2 regions of the Micromonospora sp. NPDC049374 genome follow, and region 1 is predicted to be linked to the other one. Evidence: riboswitches for the same ligand, from Rfam matches in the RefSeq annotation. Region 1 holds a riboswitch; the other holds the start of a gene.
The links. A riboswitch is a leader RNA that binds a small molecule or an ion and turns the genes downstream of it on or off. The one in region 1 is predicted to bind cobalamin.

Region 1 (7,693 bases):
CGCACGTCCTTCATCGTCGCGGCGCAGGCTGGTGTGGCGGCTGAGCTGTCTTGGTTCATCACGCGCGAAGTGCTGGGCAACGCGGAGCCGTTGTTCGCGCCCGCCGTAGCGGTCGGCACGATCGCGGGAGCCTTCAGTAATCGGATCAGGCGAACGATCGAAATGCTCGCCGGGGTTATCGCCGGGGCAGTGGTTGCGCATTTGATTACACGGGCCATCGGAGTAGGGCCGGTACAGACCGGCGTGGTCGTGGCGATCGCCATCTCCGCGGCTGTCTTGTTTCGGGGCAGCGGCGGGGTGATGGCGCAGGCAGGAGGCACGGGCCTGCTGTTGGCGTCGGTGGCGCAAGGACCCGATCTGGCTGTGGCGCGAACGGAAAGTGCCCTGGTCGGTGGCGTTGTTGCGATCGCCGTCGCGTTTCTGATTCTGCCGCTCAACCCGGTGCGCGTCCTACACCGCGCTACCGGTAAGACAATGGATGCCTTCGCCCGTGAACTGACCGCTACCGCTACGGCCCTGGCCCACCGTGACCGTCAACAAGCCGAGGACGCCCTGAAGCGCTTCTCCACCACCTGGGAACAGAGATCAAAGACGACGGACCTGGTTGCCGCAGCGCGGCAGGTCGTGGTCCTCTCACCGTGGCGGAGACGACGGCTGGGGATTGTGCGCCAGTACGAGCACGCCGCCGAGCACCTCGAGAACGCCTACACCAGTGCCCACGACATAGTGCACTGGACGGTAGCGACCGTACGGGCCGGTGAACCGGTACCGCCCGGCCTTCCCGCGTCGATCGAGCAAACCGGCCAGGCGCTGAGGCTCCTGTACCGCGACTTCTTCGCCGCCCGGGAGCCAGCCCCGACGCGAACGCGCGCATTGCGGGCGATCAAGGAACTCGACGAAGCCTGCGCCGACGGCGTCGAGTTCTCCGGCAATGTTGTCGTCTCACGAGTGCGCGCTGTCGTCGGCGAGTTACTCCAGGCGTCCGGACTGCCACAAGCCGAGGCGAATCGCCTGGCCCACATCAGGCCCAACTGAGACTGACAAGGACGACTGCCGCGTCCGAGGTGAAGCGATGTGGCGTCCGCTTTGACCGTCGGTGCCTGCCAGCGAGATCAATACAACGCCAGTGATCATCGCAGGTCCCTGAACCAGGCTGACGTATCGGCTTGTGCCGGATTTCGGGTGCCTACGCAGGCGGGTCCACTCGTTTGAGTTCGGTCCAGCCGGTCCAGCCTCGCTCCTTGAGCAACTCGATCAGCCGGCGGGCCGGTGGCACGGTGTCGAACGCCAGTGCGTCCATCAGCGTGACCAGGGGAGGCGCGATGGCGGTGTCGTCGATGTAGTTGTCGCCCCGTTCGTCGGCCATCCGGGTGATGTAGGCGGCCAGTTCGTCGGCCAGCTCGACCAGTTGCGGGTCGTCGGTGCGGTCGAGGGCATTACCCAGGGTGAGATAGAAGCCGATGAGTTGTGGGTCGGCGAGCTGCTCCCGCTTGCGTGCCATCCACTCGGGGACTCGTTCCGGTGACCTCGCGGCCAGCGGGATCCAGCCGTCGCGCTCGACTTGAACGATCCGTTCGTCGACCCCGAGGGCCCGCAACCGGTCGAGATGCTCGATCACCACCGGGGGCAGCACCAGGCTGTCTCCGGAGGTCAGGCGGGCGATCCGTTCCCGTTGCCGGTGCCGTTGCCGGATCTCCGCCCGTAGCCGCTTGTCGATGTCCGCGACCGCCTCGGCGAACTCCTTCTCGTCGGCTTGCAGCAGTTCCCGTACCCGGGCGAGCGGGACCCCGGCCTCGGCGAGGGTCCGGATTCTGATGAGCTCGACCATGGCGGTGGCGTCGTACCTGCGGTAGCCGGAGTGGTCCCGCTCCGGCTCCGGCAGCAGGCCCTTGGCGTGGTAATGCCGTACCGCCCGCACTGTCACACCGGCGTATGACGCCAGCTCACCGATGGTCAGCATCGCCTCAGTCTGCTACGGCGCGGTCGAGGGAGTCGGCCTGGCCGGTCGCGTCCTGGGTGGTTCGGATGATCTGCGCGATCTCGTGGGCGTGCGTGAAGGCCAGCCGATGGTCGGCGTCGAGCCAGAACGTGGCGATGTGCGGCTGCTCGCGGACGAGCCGCTCGACGCCGGCCCGCCAGTTGTGGTTGAGGCGCAGGGCCGGTTCTTCGCCGCTGTCGCCGGCCATCGAGGTCGACATGATCATGCGGATGGGCCGGTCGATCTTCCGGTAGCGGTGCAGTAGCCCGGACCGAACCACATCGATCTCGGCATTCAAGTCAAAGATCTCCTGGGCGGTGAGCAACACTTGGCGGGCGGTGCCCCGTAAGGATTCCTGCTGCGTTGCCAAGTCCTTCCACATCGCGAGAAACGCCGCCGCGTCGGCCTCGGTGATGAACGGTTCGGGGACCGGATTCGCCCCGTCGATGAGCACCAGCGCGGCGAGGGTGTCAGGATGCTCGGAGGCATAGCGCACGGCCAGGTCCGCACCCAGTGAATAGCCCACGAGCAGGGGCGCCGAGTGTGGGTCGAGGCTTTCCAGCGTCGCCATCACGGCCGCGAGGTCGCTGAGGAAATCCTCGAAGGAGTACCGGTCGGCGGCGGAGGCGCGGCCATGGCCGCGCAGGTCGAAGCTCACCACGTCGTGGTCGTGCCGCAGCAACTCGGTCAGCTCGTGCAGGTCCGCCTGGGTCGAGTTCAACCCGGGACACAGGACCAGCGGACGTCCCCGTCCGCCGCGAGACACCGGGATCGTGACGCCGTCGTGGTGGACCGTGAAATGCCGCACCGAATGCTCGTCCTGCTCGACGCGTTCGCCATTTCTACCGTGGCCGCCGAGCGACCTGGACGGTTTGGTTACCTCGTTCGCACTGGAGTTCGTGGTCATGCCGTCATCTTCAGAGGTTGACCCTGCGTCAAGGTCAACCGCTGGGCACCTACTGAGGACGCTGCGGTTCTGCTACGCACCAGCGGCTGGGTGGGTAGCCGGATGTGACGTCCGTTGCGGAACACGCCGACACACCATCTGGTGTCTTGCGTTCGAGGGCGGCCCATATATGGTGTCACTCGTAGCTGGTTCGGCGCCCATCCGGGGCGGCCGAGGCAAGAGGGAACCCGGTGTGAATCCGGGGCTGCCCCGCAGCGGTGAGTGGGAACGACAGCCGTCACACAGCACTGGGCCCCGGCCTGGGAAGCGACGGCCAGTAGGAGCGCGCGAGCACGCCCACGAGTCCGAAGACCTGCCAGCACGCCGCCCGCACTCGTGGGCGGCGGCCGCAGGCCGCGTGGGACGGCCGACGCCAGGAACGGGCCGTGCCGCCTGCGCGGATCCCGTGGCGTCCTCCCGCGTGTCCGAGGCCCTGAGCAGACGGCGCGAGGAGAGAGACGTGACGGTCGTGCGGGAGATGCCGGCCTCCGACGCAGGTGTGTCGGAGCAGCGCCGGCAGGTGATGCAGGTCCGCAAGCGCGACGGCGCCACGGAACCGGTGGACGTCAACAAGATCGTCCGGGCGGTGGAGCGGTGGGTGGCCGACCTCGACGAGGTCGATCCGCTGCGGGTGGCCACCAAGACCATCAGCGGCCTGTACGACGGTGCCACCACCGCCGAACTGGACAAGCTGTCCATCCAGACGGCCGCCGAACTGATCGGTACGGAGCCGCAGTACTCGAAGCTGGCGGCGCGGCTGCTGGCCGCGTACGTGGACAAGGAGGTCCGTGGACAGCAGGTGGCCAGCTTCAGCCAGTCCATCCGGTACGCCCACGGCCTCGGGCTGATCGGGGACGAGACAGCCGCGTTCGTGGCCCGGAACGCGCGCAAGCTGGACGACGCGGTCGACCCCGACGGTGACCTGCGGTTCGAGTACTTCGGACTGCGCACCGTCGCGGACCGGTACCTGCTGCGGCATCCGCAGACCCGCCTGGTGGTGGAGACGCCGCAGTACTGGCTCCTGCGGGTGGCCTGCGGGCTGTCGCAGACACCGGGCGAGGCGATCGGGTTCTACCGGCTGATGTCGAGCCTGGCGTACCTGCCGAGTTCACCGACACTGTTCAACTCGGGAACCCGGCACACCCAGATGTCGTCGTGTTTCCTTGTCGACTCGCCGCGCGACGAACTCGACTCGATCTACGAGCGGTACCACCAGGTGGCGAAGCTGTCGAAGTTCTCCGGCGGCATCGGCATCTCCTGGTCGCGGGTCCGGGGCCGGGGCGCGTTGATCCGGGGCACCAACGGCAGGTCCAACGGCATCGTGCCGTTCCTCAAGACGCTCGACGCCGGGGTGGCGGCGGTCAACCAGGGTGGCCGCCGCAAGGGCGCGGCCTGTGTGTACCTGGAGCCGTGGCACCCGGACATCGAGGAGTTCCTGGAGCTGCGGGACAACACCGGCGAGGAGTCCCGGCGTACCCACAACCTGAATCTGGCCAACTGGATCCCGGACGAGTTCATGCGCCGGGTCGAGGCCGACGGCGACTGGTCGCTTATCGACCCGTCGGACGCACCCGAGCTGCCGGACCTGTTCGGCGAGGCGTTCGACGAGGCGTACCGGGCCGCGGAGAAGAAGGCCGTGCGGACGGTGAAGGCCCGCGACCTGTACGGCCGGATGATGCGTACGCTCGCGCAGACCGGCAACGGTTGGATGACGTTCAAGGACGCGGCGAACCGGCTGTCCAACCAGACCGGTGTGCCCGGCAACACGATCCACCTGTCGAACCTGTGCACAGAGATCCTGGAGGTCAACAGCGACACCGAGACGGCCGTGTGCAACCTGGGGTCGGTCAACCTGGGCGCGCACGTCACCGCCGACGGCGTCGACTGGGAGAAGCTGCGCGCGACGGTACGCACGGCCGTGGTGTTCCTCGACCGGGTGATCGACATCAACTACTACCCGGCTGAGCAGACGGCGGTGTCGAATCCGCGCTGGCGTCCGGTCGGGCTCGGCCTGATGGGGCTGCAGGACGCGTTGTTCACCCTGCGGCTGCCGTTCGACTCGGCGCCGGCGCGGGAGCTGTCGACCCGGGTACAGGAGGAGATCTTCCTGACCGCGCTGGAGACGTCGGCCGGGCTGGCCGAGCGGTTCGGCCCACACCCGGCGTACGCCGAAACCCGGGCCGCGATGGGTGAGCTGCATCCCGACCTGTGGGGCGCGGAGGTGACGCAGGAGCAGCGGTGGGCCGCGCTGCGGGAGCGGATCGCCCGTCACGGCCTGCGCAACTCGCTGCTTGTCGCGATCGCGCCGACCGCCACGATCGCCTCGATCGCCGGTTGCTACGAGTGCATCGAGCCGCAGGTGTCCAACCTGTTCAAGCGCGAGACGATGTCCGGTGAGTTCCTCCAGATCAACACCTACCTGGTCCGGGAGCTGAAGGCGCGTGGGCTGTGGACGGCGCCGATCCGGGAGCAGATCAAGCGGGCCGAGGGGTCGGTGCAGGGCATCGCCGAACTGCCCGAGGAGGTGCGGGAGCTGTTCCGTACCGCGTGGGAGCTGCCGCAGCGGGCGCTTGTCGACCTGGCCGCCGCCCGTGCGCCGTTCGTCGACCAGTCGCAGTCGCTGAACCTGTTCCTCAGCGCGCCGACCATCGGCAAGCTCTCCTCGATGTACCTGTACGCCTGGAAAGCCGGGCTGAAGACCACCTACTACCTGCGGTCGCGTCCCGCGACCCGGATCCAGCAGGCCACCGTCGCCGTCACCCCGGCGGTCAAGCCGATCGTCGCGGTAAGCGACGACGAGGCGCTGGCCTGCTCCCTGGAAAACCCCGAGAGCTGCGAGGCCTGCCAGTGACCACCGTTTCCGAACCCGACACCGGCCGGCGGCAGATGCTGCTCGACCCCGGTATGGACCTGACCCTGCGACCGATGCGCTACCCGCAGTTCTTCGACCGGTTCAAGGACGCCATCAAGAACACCTGGACCGTCGAGGAGGTCGACCTGCACTCCGACCTCGCCGACCTGGCCAAGCTGTCCCCGGCGGAGCAACACCTGGTGTCCCGACTGGTCGCGTTCTTCGCCACCGGCGACACCATCGTCGCCAACAACCTCGTACTCAACCTCTATCAGCACGTCAACTCGCCGGAGGGCCGGCTCTACCTGTCGCGGCAACTGTTCGAGGAGGCGGTGCACGTCCAGTTCTACCTGAACCTCCTGGACACCTACGTGCCGGACGAGCGGGAACGGTTCGCGGCGTTCGCGGCGGTGGAGAACATCCCGTCGATCGCCCGCAAGGCCGAGTTCTGCTTCAAGTGGATCGACTCGATCTTCGAACTGCGGGAGCTGAAGACCCGCGAGGACCGGCGGTCGTTCCTGCTGAACTTGATCTGCTTCGCCGCCTGCATCGAGGGGCTGTTCTTCTACGGCGCCTTCGCCTACGTGTACTTCCTGCGGTCCCGGGGCCTGCTGCACGGCCTCGCCTCCGGCACCAACTGGGTGTTCCGGGACGAGTCGATGCACATGGCCTTCGCCTTCGACGTGGTCGACACCGTACGCGCCGAGGAGCCGGACCTGTTCGACGCGGAGATGGAACAGCAGGTCCGGGACATGCTTGCCGAAGCCGTCGAGTGCGAGGTGCAGTTCGCCGCCGACCTGCTCGAACAGGGCGTGTCCGGGCTGTCCCTGGCCGACATGCGCGAATATCTCCAGCACGTCGCCGACCGCCGGTTGGCGCAGCTGGAGATCGAACCGCGGTACGGGTCGAAGAATCCGTTCGCCTTCATGGAGTTGCAGGACGTGCAGGAGCTGTCCAACTTCTTCGAACGGCGGGTGTCCGCCTACCAGGTCGGGGTCACCGGCACGGTCGCCTTCGACGACGACTTCTGAGGGCGGTCCGGCCTCACCCGCGCGGACCGGGGTCGGCTCGGCGATTCACCGCCGGGTCGGCCCCGGTCCTCGGGCTGCCTCAGACCTGATCGGCGATCAGGTACGGCATCCGGTGCCCGGTTCGGTGCCGCTCATGCGGCACTCCTTTCCACGGCGGGCTGATCGTGAGGGTGGTACAGCAGGTGGATCGCGCCGTCGAGGTCGAGACGCTGAATGCCGATGCCGTAGACGGGTTCGAGAACGGCAGGGTCGAGGACCTCCTCGGTGGTGCCGGCGGCGGCGACGCCGCCCTGGCCGAGCAGGACCAGGTCGTCGCAGTAGCGGGCAGCGAGGTTCAGGTCGTGCAGCACCACCACGGCACAGGTGCCGAGGTCGCGTACCAGCCGCAGGATCTCGTGCTGGTAGCGGATGTCGAGATGGTTGGTGGGCTCGTCGAGCAGCAGGTGGGTGGCCTGCTGGGCCAGCGCCCGGGCGATGAGCACCCGCTGGCGTTCGCCGCCGGAGAGGCGGGCGAAGGCCCGTGACCCCAGGTGGGCGGCACCGACCCGGGTCAGGCACTCCGCCGCGATCCGGTGATCCGCCGGCCCGGTGCGCTGGAAGGTGTTCAGGTGCGGGCCGCGGCCCAGCAGCACCAGCTCGGCCACGGTGAGGGCGGTCTCACCGCCGGTCTCCTGCACCACCACGGCCAGCCGGCGCGCGGCCTCCCGCGACGGCAGCGCGGCCAGGTCGTCACCGTCCACGACGACCCGTCCGGTGCCGCTGCGCAGCGCGCCGTAGAGCAGCCGCAGCAGGGTGGTCTTGCCACTGCCGTTGGGGCCGATCAGGCCGAGCACCCGGCCGGGGCGCGCGGTCACGCTTACCCCGTCGATCACCGGGTTGGCGCCGTA
Region 2 (7,693 bases), on a different contig from region 1:
GATGCAGCGTAGCCGCCGCGCGACCGAGTTGGCGTACCGCCATGGTGGTGAAACCGTCCGCGACGGCGTCCGCCTCCACGGCGGTGACGACGGCGCGCGCCGCCCAGGCCGCACGGCGCTGCCGCCGGAAGTCCCGCACGGCGCTGATCGCGTCTGCGCGGGCCGTGTCGACATCGCCCAGCGCAAGCGCCAGCCGGGCACAGCGCAGCCGCGCCTCCGCGGCCATCAGCCGGGCACCGTGTCGCTCGAGGTCGGTAGCAGCCAGCCGGACAACCGCGGCGGCCTCGTCCAGCAGGCGCAGTTCGGCAAGTGCGTCGGTGTAGTCGAGATAGTGCTCGCCGAGCGGCAGTCCGGCTGCGGTGTAGAGCCGGCCGGCCTCCTCGAACCGGCGCAGACTCTCGGTGAACCTTCCGGCATGGAAGCTGGACCACGCTCGACTGTTCTCGATGACTGCCGACAGCATCGGTCCCAGTTCGCTCGCGAGCGTGGCGGCCCGGTCCAGGTAGGCCAGCGCCGCCTGCGGACGACCGAGCTGGGTCTGCGCGTACGACAGGTTGTTTGCCGCCTTCACCCAGATCGCCGGCGGGCAGGCGGGCTCGGCGAGCACCAGCCGGTACTGACGCGCGGCTGCGAGCACCCGACCGGCGTTGTGGTCCAGGATGGCGAGCTGCATGAGCAGTTCGGGACGCTGGTGCGAGGACACCAGCTTCGCTGCCCGCCGCAGGTCCCGCGCGGCCGCGGCGTACCGGCCGAGTTCCTGCAGCGCCACCGAGCGGGTGAGGAGTACCTCCCCGAGCCGGCGGTGCAGGCCGTTGCGGATGGCCAGCCGGGCCGCCTGATCCAGCAGGCTCTTGGCCGCCTCGTTGTCCAGTACCGCGTGGCGGGTCCAGGCCAGCGCACGCAGACCCGCGACAAGTGCCTCGTCGTTTCCTGCCCGGCGGGCCAGCTCCACGATTTCCCCCGCCGCGGCGGTGTATCTCGCGGGGTCGAGGACGACTCTGGAGTACGCGGCATCCGCCTCTGCCACGAGGTCCGCGCCAAGATCAGCCGTCATCGTGGGACCGCTCGCCGCCGTACGTCAATATTTGCAGTCTATCCACACCCGGCGTCAGGTTATTGCTGGTGGTACCGATCAGCCGTGGCCGACTCTGGCTGCCGTCACGCAGCGGGAATCACCGCGATCTTCGATAGGAGCGTCACCGTGAACATAAAGACCAGGTCCTCTTCGGCGCCGGCCCCGGACGAGTTCCCGGAGCACCGGTCCAGGGAGCAGTTGAAGATCGACGCCGCCCACGTACGCCGCCAGCTGAAGGTCCTGACCGACGACGCGATACAGGGGCGAACCAGCGAGATCATCGGCCAGATGCAGGACCGGCAGGACCGGGCACCGGGGCGGTTCGCCCTGCCGTTCGACAGGTACCCGGTGACCGACCTGGCCGGACGGCCGACCTACGTGCTCGTCGCGCGGGGTCAGCTGGTGGTCGAGATGGATTCGGCCGGGCCGGGAGCCGACCCGCGGCAGGTGCTGCGCAAGTTGGGCTACCGACCGTGGAAGCGGGCCGTGGCGTCGCCGGAGCGGCGTCTCGGGGTATATGAAGGCCGCAAGCGTCCGCAGGAGTTGGCCGGTGACGTCCGGAAGTTGGCCGAGCTGGGCATCACCGCCGCGCCACATCTGGTCGTACCGCTCGGGCACATCATCAAGGGCGACGACTATCCATTCGCCACCGCCGCCCTCGGCGACTTCGTGCCGGACGCCGCCAAGGGCAAGCCGGGCATCCCGGCGGTGCGCGTGGCGGTCATCGACACGGGCATCACCCCGGAGGATCGGACCGACAGCTGGCTGGACGCTGTCGTCCGGCGCGCGGACAACACCGAGTCCCTCGACGTACTGCCGGTCACCGACGGCCGTGCGGGGGACGGCCGGCTCGACTGGTCGGCCGGGCACGGGAGCTTCGCCGCCGGCATCGTGCAGCGGGTGGCGCCCCGGTGTGAGGTGGCGGCATACCGGTTCACCCGCAGCGACGGGCTGGGCACCGACGCAGAGGCCGCCGAGGCGATGCTGCGCGCCGTAAAGGAGGCAGCCGCCGACGGCGTACGACTGATCATCAACGCCTCGATCGGCACGCCCGCCGTCGACGGTGTGCCACCGCTGGCCCTACAGAGCGCGGTGCGGATGATCGCGGACCGGTTCCCGGAGGTCCTGATCGTGGCGAGCGCCGGAAACAACGGCAGCGAGGATCCGATGTATCCGGCGGCCTTCGACGGCGTGGTGGCGGTCGGTGCGCTGACCGAGGACCTGCTACCGGCCCCGTTCTCCAGTCACGGCGACTGGGTCGACTGCTCCTGCGTCGGCCTCGGGGTGGTCGCCACCTTCGTGACCGGCACGCTGCCGCCGGTGCCGGACCCGGCGGTAGCCGACTACTCGTTTCCGGCGAACTCCTGGGCGGTCTGGAGCGGGACGTCGTTTTCCGCCCCGCAGATCAGCGGCATGGTCGCCAGGGCCTGCCTGGACGATCCCGGCCTGACTCCCCGTGACGCGCTGGACGCGTTGCTGGCCGGGCGGCGCACAATTCCCGGTTACGGGCGGGTGCTGCGGGTACTGCCGGGTACGCCGGTCTGAGGACCGCAGGTGCCGGCCGGTGTGACGCCGGCCGGCACAGTCAGTCCAGTCTGACCCAGGCCGTGGTGATCGCGTTCCGTCCCGGGCGACGCCAGGTCAGACGCATCAACCCGGCACCGACCGCCTCCACCACGAACCGTCCCTGGTCGTCGGCGTCCACCTGACGGACGGCGTCGACCTCGGGCTGCCGTACCTCGATCCTGGCCGCCCCCGGCGGTTGCAGTTGGCCGAGCAGCCGACGGTACCGGCCGGACCGGCTGACCTCCACCTCGACCGCCTCCGGCTCACCGGTCTCGGTCGGGCCCCCGAACTCGAAGGTGAGCAGCCGTGGGACGGTTCCCCGCTCGCCGGCGCGTACCGCGGTCCCGACCGCGTCCACCGCCGAGTCGGCCACGAGCGTCGCCAGCTCGGTGTCGACCTGGCGCAGACCGAAGCTCTGCTTGGCCAGCTCCACCGCCACGGCCGGCGGCGGGTCCTCCGCCCGGATCAAATCGCCGAGGGGGGCCAGCAGCCGATCGTCCGCGCCCGGCGCTGGCGTCTCCGGCCCCGCGTGCTCGTCGTCCACGATTCCTCCCTCAGTCCTCGGGTTGCCGTCAACCGCTTTTCCTCCTACGAGTCGCGCAGCGCGTCACTGATACCCTCGGCGTCAAGTAGGCCACGCAGTCTTGCCAGGCACCGCCCCCGGATCGGCCCGAGACTGCCCACCGGCATGTCGAGTGCCGCGGCGACCAACTCGTAGGAGACCCGGTCTCCTGCCGGTTCGATCAGCAGGAGTCGCAGGATCTTCTGGCAGCGGACGTCGAGTCGGCCAAACTCGCGCCACAGCCGTGCGTTCCGGTCCGCGATCAGCGCCGGTTGGTCGGCCGACGAGGACGGTCCGCTGAAGCGGTCCAGTAACCGGTCGTCATCCGTGGGCCGGACACGCTTGTTGCGGCGGAGGATACCCAGGCACTCCCGGCGGCAGGTTGTGCCGAGCCAGCCGGGCAGGCGGGCGGGGTCGTGGATGGTGTCGAGGTGCTCAAGTAGTCGCAGCCAGGTGAGTTGAAACGCGTCAGCGGCGTCGGCCGAACTCAGGCCGAAATGCCGGCAGATGGACCAGAGCAGCGGGCTGAACCGGTCGACGAGGTTGTTCCAGGCGACCTGGTCGCCGGAGGCGGCGAGCCGCAGTTGGTGCGCGACGTCATGCTGCACAGCGGGCACCGGTTGCGGCGAACCCGCCCCGGTCTGCCTCTCTCTCATCCGAAGCCTTCCGACGTGCCGGCCGCGCAGCTGTAGGTGGGCGGGCCGGACCCCGGCCGTGCACACGTCGCGGTGAGAGCTGACCAGACCAGCGGATCCTATCGGATGCAGTGAATGGGGAGGTGCGCGAACCGCGGTAGGGCCGGCGGGCGAGCCGGGCCGCGTACCTGCTGCTATGGACGTTTCTCCTGGTCAACTTGGTGATCCTCCAGGTCATGTTCGCCCATCCGAGCCGGCCGGTGCCCAACACCCTGACCGCGATCGGCCGTTACCGCCCGACGGTCGTACCCTGCGGCTGACCGCGAAGGCGATCGGCTCGACCAGCGCCGGGCTGCGGCAGTTGCCGGTGGGCACCCGGGTCTACGCCGAGGGACCGTACGGGGCCCTCACCACCGCCGGCCGTACCCGGGAGAACGCGCTGCTGATCGCTGGCGGCATCGGCATCACTCCGATCCGGGCGTTGCTGGAGGACCCGGAACTGACGGGAGACGTCGTGGTCCTCTACCGAGCCCGCACACCCGCCGACGCGGTGCTGATCGGCGAGCTGCGCAACCTCGTACAGGCCCGGGGTGCCCGCCTGCACCTGCTGACCGGGCGCACCGCCGACGGCAGCCAGCCGTTCAGTCCGGAGAGCCTGCGCGGCCTGGTTCCCGACATCGCCGAACGGGACGTCTACCTGTGCGGCCCCCCGGCGAAACTGCGTGGCGGACCGCAGCGGCCAGCTGCTAGTTTGCCGGCGGCCGTGCGAGAGACCGAGGAGGTGGTACCCGTGAACGTTTCGACATGGGTGCTCCCCCGCGGGGTCACGGTCGGACGATAGGTCGTCCGGGAGCGCCGTTCGCGAGCACTCCCGAAAGGTACGACCATGCGATTCACTACTGAGCAGCGCCTCGATGGCGACGTCCTCGAACGCGAGTTCGCCCTCGGCGAGATCCCCGGCATCCTGTGGACGCCCGCATCCATATCCGCTCCGGTCCCGCTGATCCTGCTCGGCCACCCGCCGCTCGGACTGCGCAGGATGTATCCCCGGCTGGTGGCGCGGGCCTGCCAGGCCGCGGCGGAGGGCTTCGCCGCAGCTGCGATCGAGCTGCCCGGCAGCGGTGACCGGCCCCGTTGGGCCGCCGTCGAGCAGGCCCGCGTCGGCCTGCGCCGGGCGCTGGAGGCCGGCGAGCCGGTCAGCGATGAGATCATCGACGCCCTCGTTCTCCCGCTCGTCGACAAGGCAGTCCCGGAATCGCAGGCCGCCCTGGACGCCCTCCTGTCGCTGCCCGAGATCGGTGGCCCGGTCGGGTACTCGGGTGGCGTGATCTCCGTCGGCATCCGGCTTGCGGTGGTCGAGCCGCGCATCGTGGCCGCCGGTCTCTTCGCCGGGAGTTTCGTGCCGCGCCTCATGTTCGAGCAGGCCCGGCAGGTCACCATTCCGTTGCACGTGCTGTTGCAGTGGGATGACGAAAGCAATGACCGACAGGCGGCCCTGAATCTGTTCGACGCCTTCGGCTCCAAGGAGAAGACGCTGCACGCCAACATGGGCGGACACACAGGTGTTCCCTGGTACGCAGGGGAGGACGCCGGCCGGTTCTTCGCCCGGCACCTACGTTAGCGGGCCTGAGGCGATCCGGGCGAGGCCGAGCAGAGTCAACTCTGCTCGGTGCCGGCGTCCGTAGGTCGGGCACTCCGGACCCCCGTCCCGCGGCGTGGCCCGTACGATGGCGGTGGTGCTGGTTCGTCCCGTCCGGCTGGGTGGGGCGTCGTAAGAGGGAACCCGGTGTGAATCCGGGGCTGCCCCGCAGCGGTGAGTGGGAACGACCGCCGTCAACAGAGCACTGGACCGTGAGGTCTGGGAAGCGACGGCCAGTAGGCGACCTGGTGTCATGCCCGCGAGTCCGAAGACCTGCCAGTGCTGCGCACGCCGCCGGTGTGCGCCGCCGGCGGCCTCTCGGGAGGGCCAGGGCGGAAGCCGGTACCTGAGGTGTACCCGTCTTCCCCTCCCGTGTCCGCCGGACACTGCGAGGGAAGGACCCCCTTGGTGAGTACCGCATTCGGGCAGAGCACCGTGCTCGGCTATCCACGCATCGGCGCCAACCGTGAATTGAAAAAGGCCGTCGAGGCGTACTGGGCCGGCACCATCGACGCCGAGGCTCTGGCCAACACCGCCGCCGGCCTCCGGGCGCAGGTGTGGCGGACGCTGCGCGATGCCCGTCTGGACGCGATCCCGTCGAACACGTTCTCCTACTACGACCAGATGCTCGACACGGCCGTCGCCGTCGGAGCGGTCCCGACCCGGTTCGCTCGGCTGGGCCTGTCCGCGCTGGACAGCTACTTCGCCATGGCCCGCGGGGTGGATGCCGAGCCGGCGCTGGAGCTGACGAAGTGGTTCGACACCAACTACCACTACCTGGTGCCGGAGATCGCCGCGGACACCGTGTTCACCGCCAACCCGGTGAAAGCGTTGGACGAGTACGTCGAGGCCCGTGACCTGGGTGTCATCACCCGGCCGGTGTTCGTCGGCCCGGCCACGTTCCTGCTGCTGGCCAAGGGGGACGATCCGTTCGCCCGGCTCGACGACCTGGTCGAGACGTACGCCCGGATTCTCGCCGCCCTGGCGGATGTGGGTGTCGGCTGGGTGCAGCTGGACGAGCCGGCCTACGTCACCGACCGCAGCCCGGCCGAGATCGATGCACTGCGTCGCGCCTACACCAGGCTCGGTGAACTCGCACACCGACCGCGGATCTTCGTGGCGACCTACTTCGGTGACCTCGGCGACGCGCTTCCGGCCCTGCTGGACACCCCGGTCGAAGCCGTCGGCCTGGACCTGGTCGCCGGACCGGGCAACCTTCACCGGCTCGCCGCCGCCGGACCGCTGGGCGGCAAGACCATCGTCGCCGGTCTGGTCGACGGCCGTAACGTCTGGCGTACCGACCTGCGGGCGGCCGTGACGGCCGGCGCGACGGTCGCCGGCCTGGCCGATCACGTCGCCGTGTCCTCGTCCTGCTCGCTGCTGCACGTGCCGGTCGACGTGTCCGCCGAGACCCACCTCGACCCCCGGTTGTCCGAGCGGTTGGCGTTCGCCCGGCAGAAGGTCGACGAGATCGTCGTGCTCGGCCGCGCGCTGCGCGACGGCACCACCGCGCTACCCGCGCCCCTGCCGCCCACCCCGGCCGACTGGCGTCACGACGACGTACGCGGTCGGCTGGCCGCCCTGCGCCCCACCGACCGGCAGCGTGGTGAATACCCCACCCGGGCCGCCCGCCAGCAGGAACGACTCAGCCTGCCGGAACTGCCGACCACGACGATCGGGTCGTTCCCGCAGACCGCCGAGCTGCGCAAGGCCCGCGCCGCGCACCGGGCCGGCAGCCTCGACGACGCCGGCTACGCGTCGCGGATGCGCGCGGAGGTGGAGCACGTCATCCGGTTGCAGGAACAGCTGGGCCTGGACGTGCTCGTGCACGGTGAACCGGAACGCAACGACATGGTGCAGTACTTCGGCGAGCAACTCGACGGCTTCGCCGCCACGCAGCATGGCTGGGTGCAGTCCTACGGCTCCCGCTGCGTACGCCCGCCGATCATCTACGGCGACGTGTCCCGCCGGGCACCGATGACCGTGGAATGGTCCACCTACGCGCAGTCGCTGACCAGCAGACCGGTCAAGGGCATGCTCACCGGCCCGGTCACCATCCTGGCCTGGTCGTTCGTCCGCACCGACCAACCCCTCGCGGACACCGCCGACCAGGTCGCGCTCGCCCTACGCGATGAGTGCCGTGACCTGGAGGGCGCCGGGGTCCGGGTCATCCAGGTCGACGAACCGGCGCTACGGGAGACGCTGCCGCTGCGCAG

Region 2: another riboswitch for cobalamin. It lies ahead of metE (5-methyltetrahydropteroyltriglutamate--homocysteine S-methyltransferase); the one in region 1 lies ahead of AB0J93_RS24990 (ribonucleoside-diphosphate reductase subunit alpha).

The regions. Positions count from the first base shown of each region.
Region 1 covers NZ_JBFAQH010000017.1:104,871-112,563, reverse strand. Annotated here, with positions in the region: gene AB0J93_RS25005 (FUSC family protein) at 34-1,035, shown strand; gene AB0J93_RS25000 (MerR family transcriptional regulator) at 1,187-1,960, opposite strand; gene AB0J93_RS24995 (alpha/beta hydrolase) at 1,965-2,885, opposite strand; cobalamin riboswitch at 3,055-3,260, shown strand; gene AB0J93_RS24990 (ribonucleoside-diphosphate reductase subunit alpha) at 3,403-5,775, shown strand; gene AB0J93_RS24985 (ribonucleotide-diphosphate reductase subunit beta) at 5,811-6,806, shown strand; gene AB0J93_RS24980 (ABC transporter ATP-binding protein) at 6,938-7,693, opposite strand, start outside.
Region 2 covers NZ_JBFAQH010000004.1:314,753-322,445, reverse strand. Annotated here, with positions in the region: gene AB0J93_RS09815 (CHAT domain-containing protein) at 1-1,054, opposite strand, end outside; gene AB0J93_RS09810 (S8/S53 family peptidase) at 1,202-2,620, shown strand; gene AB0J93_RS09805 (hypothetical protein) at 2,661-3,185, opposite strand; gene AB0J93_RS09800 (sigma-70 family RNA polymerase sigma factor) at 3,230-3,811, opposite strand; gene AB0J93_RS09795 (hypothetical protein) at 4,206-4,679, shown strand; gene AB0J93_RS09790 (alpha/beta hydrolase) at 4,725-5,459, shown strand; cobalamin riboswitch at 5,562-5,773, shown strand; gene metE (5-methyltetrahydropteroyltriglutamate--homocysteine S-methyltransferase) at 5,886-7,693, shown strand, end outside.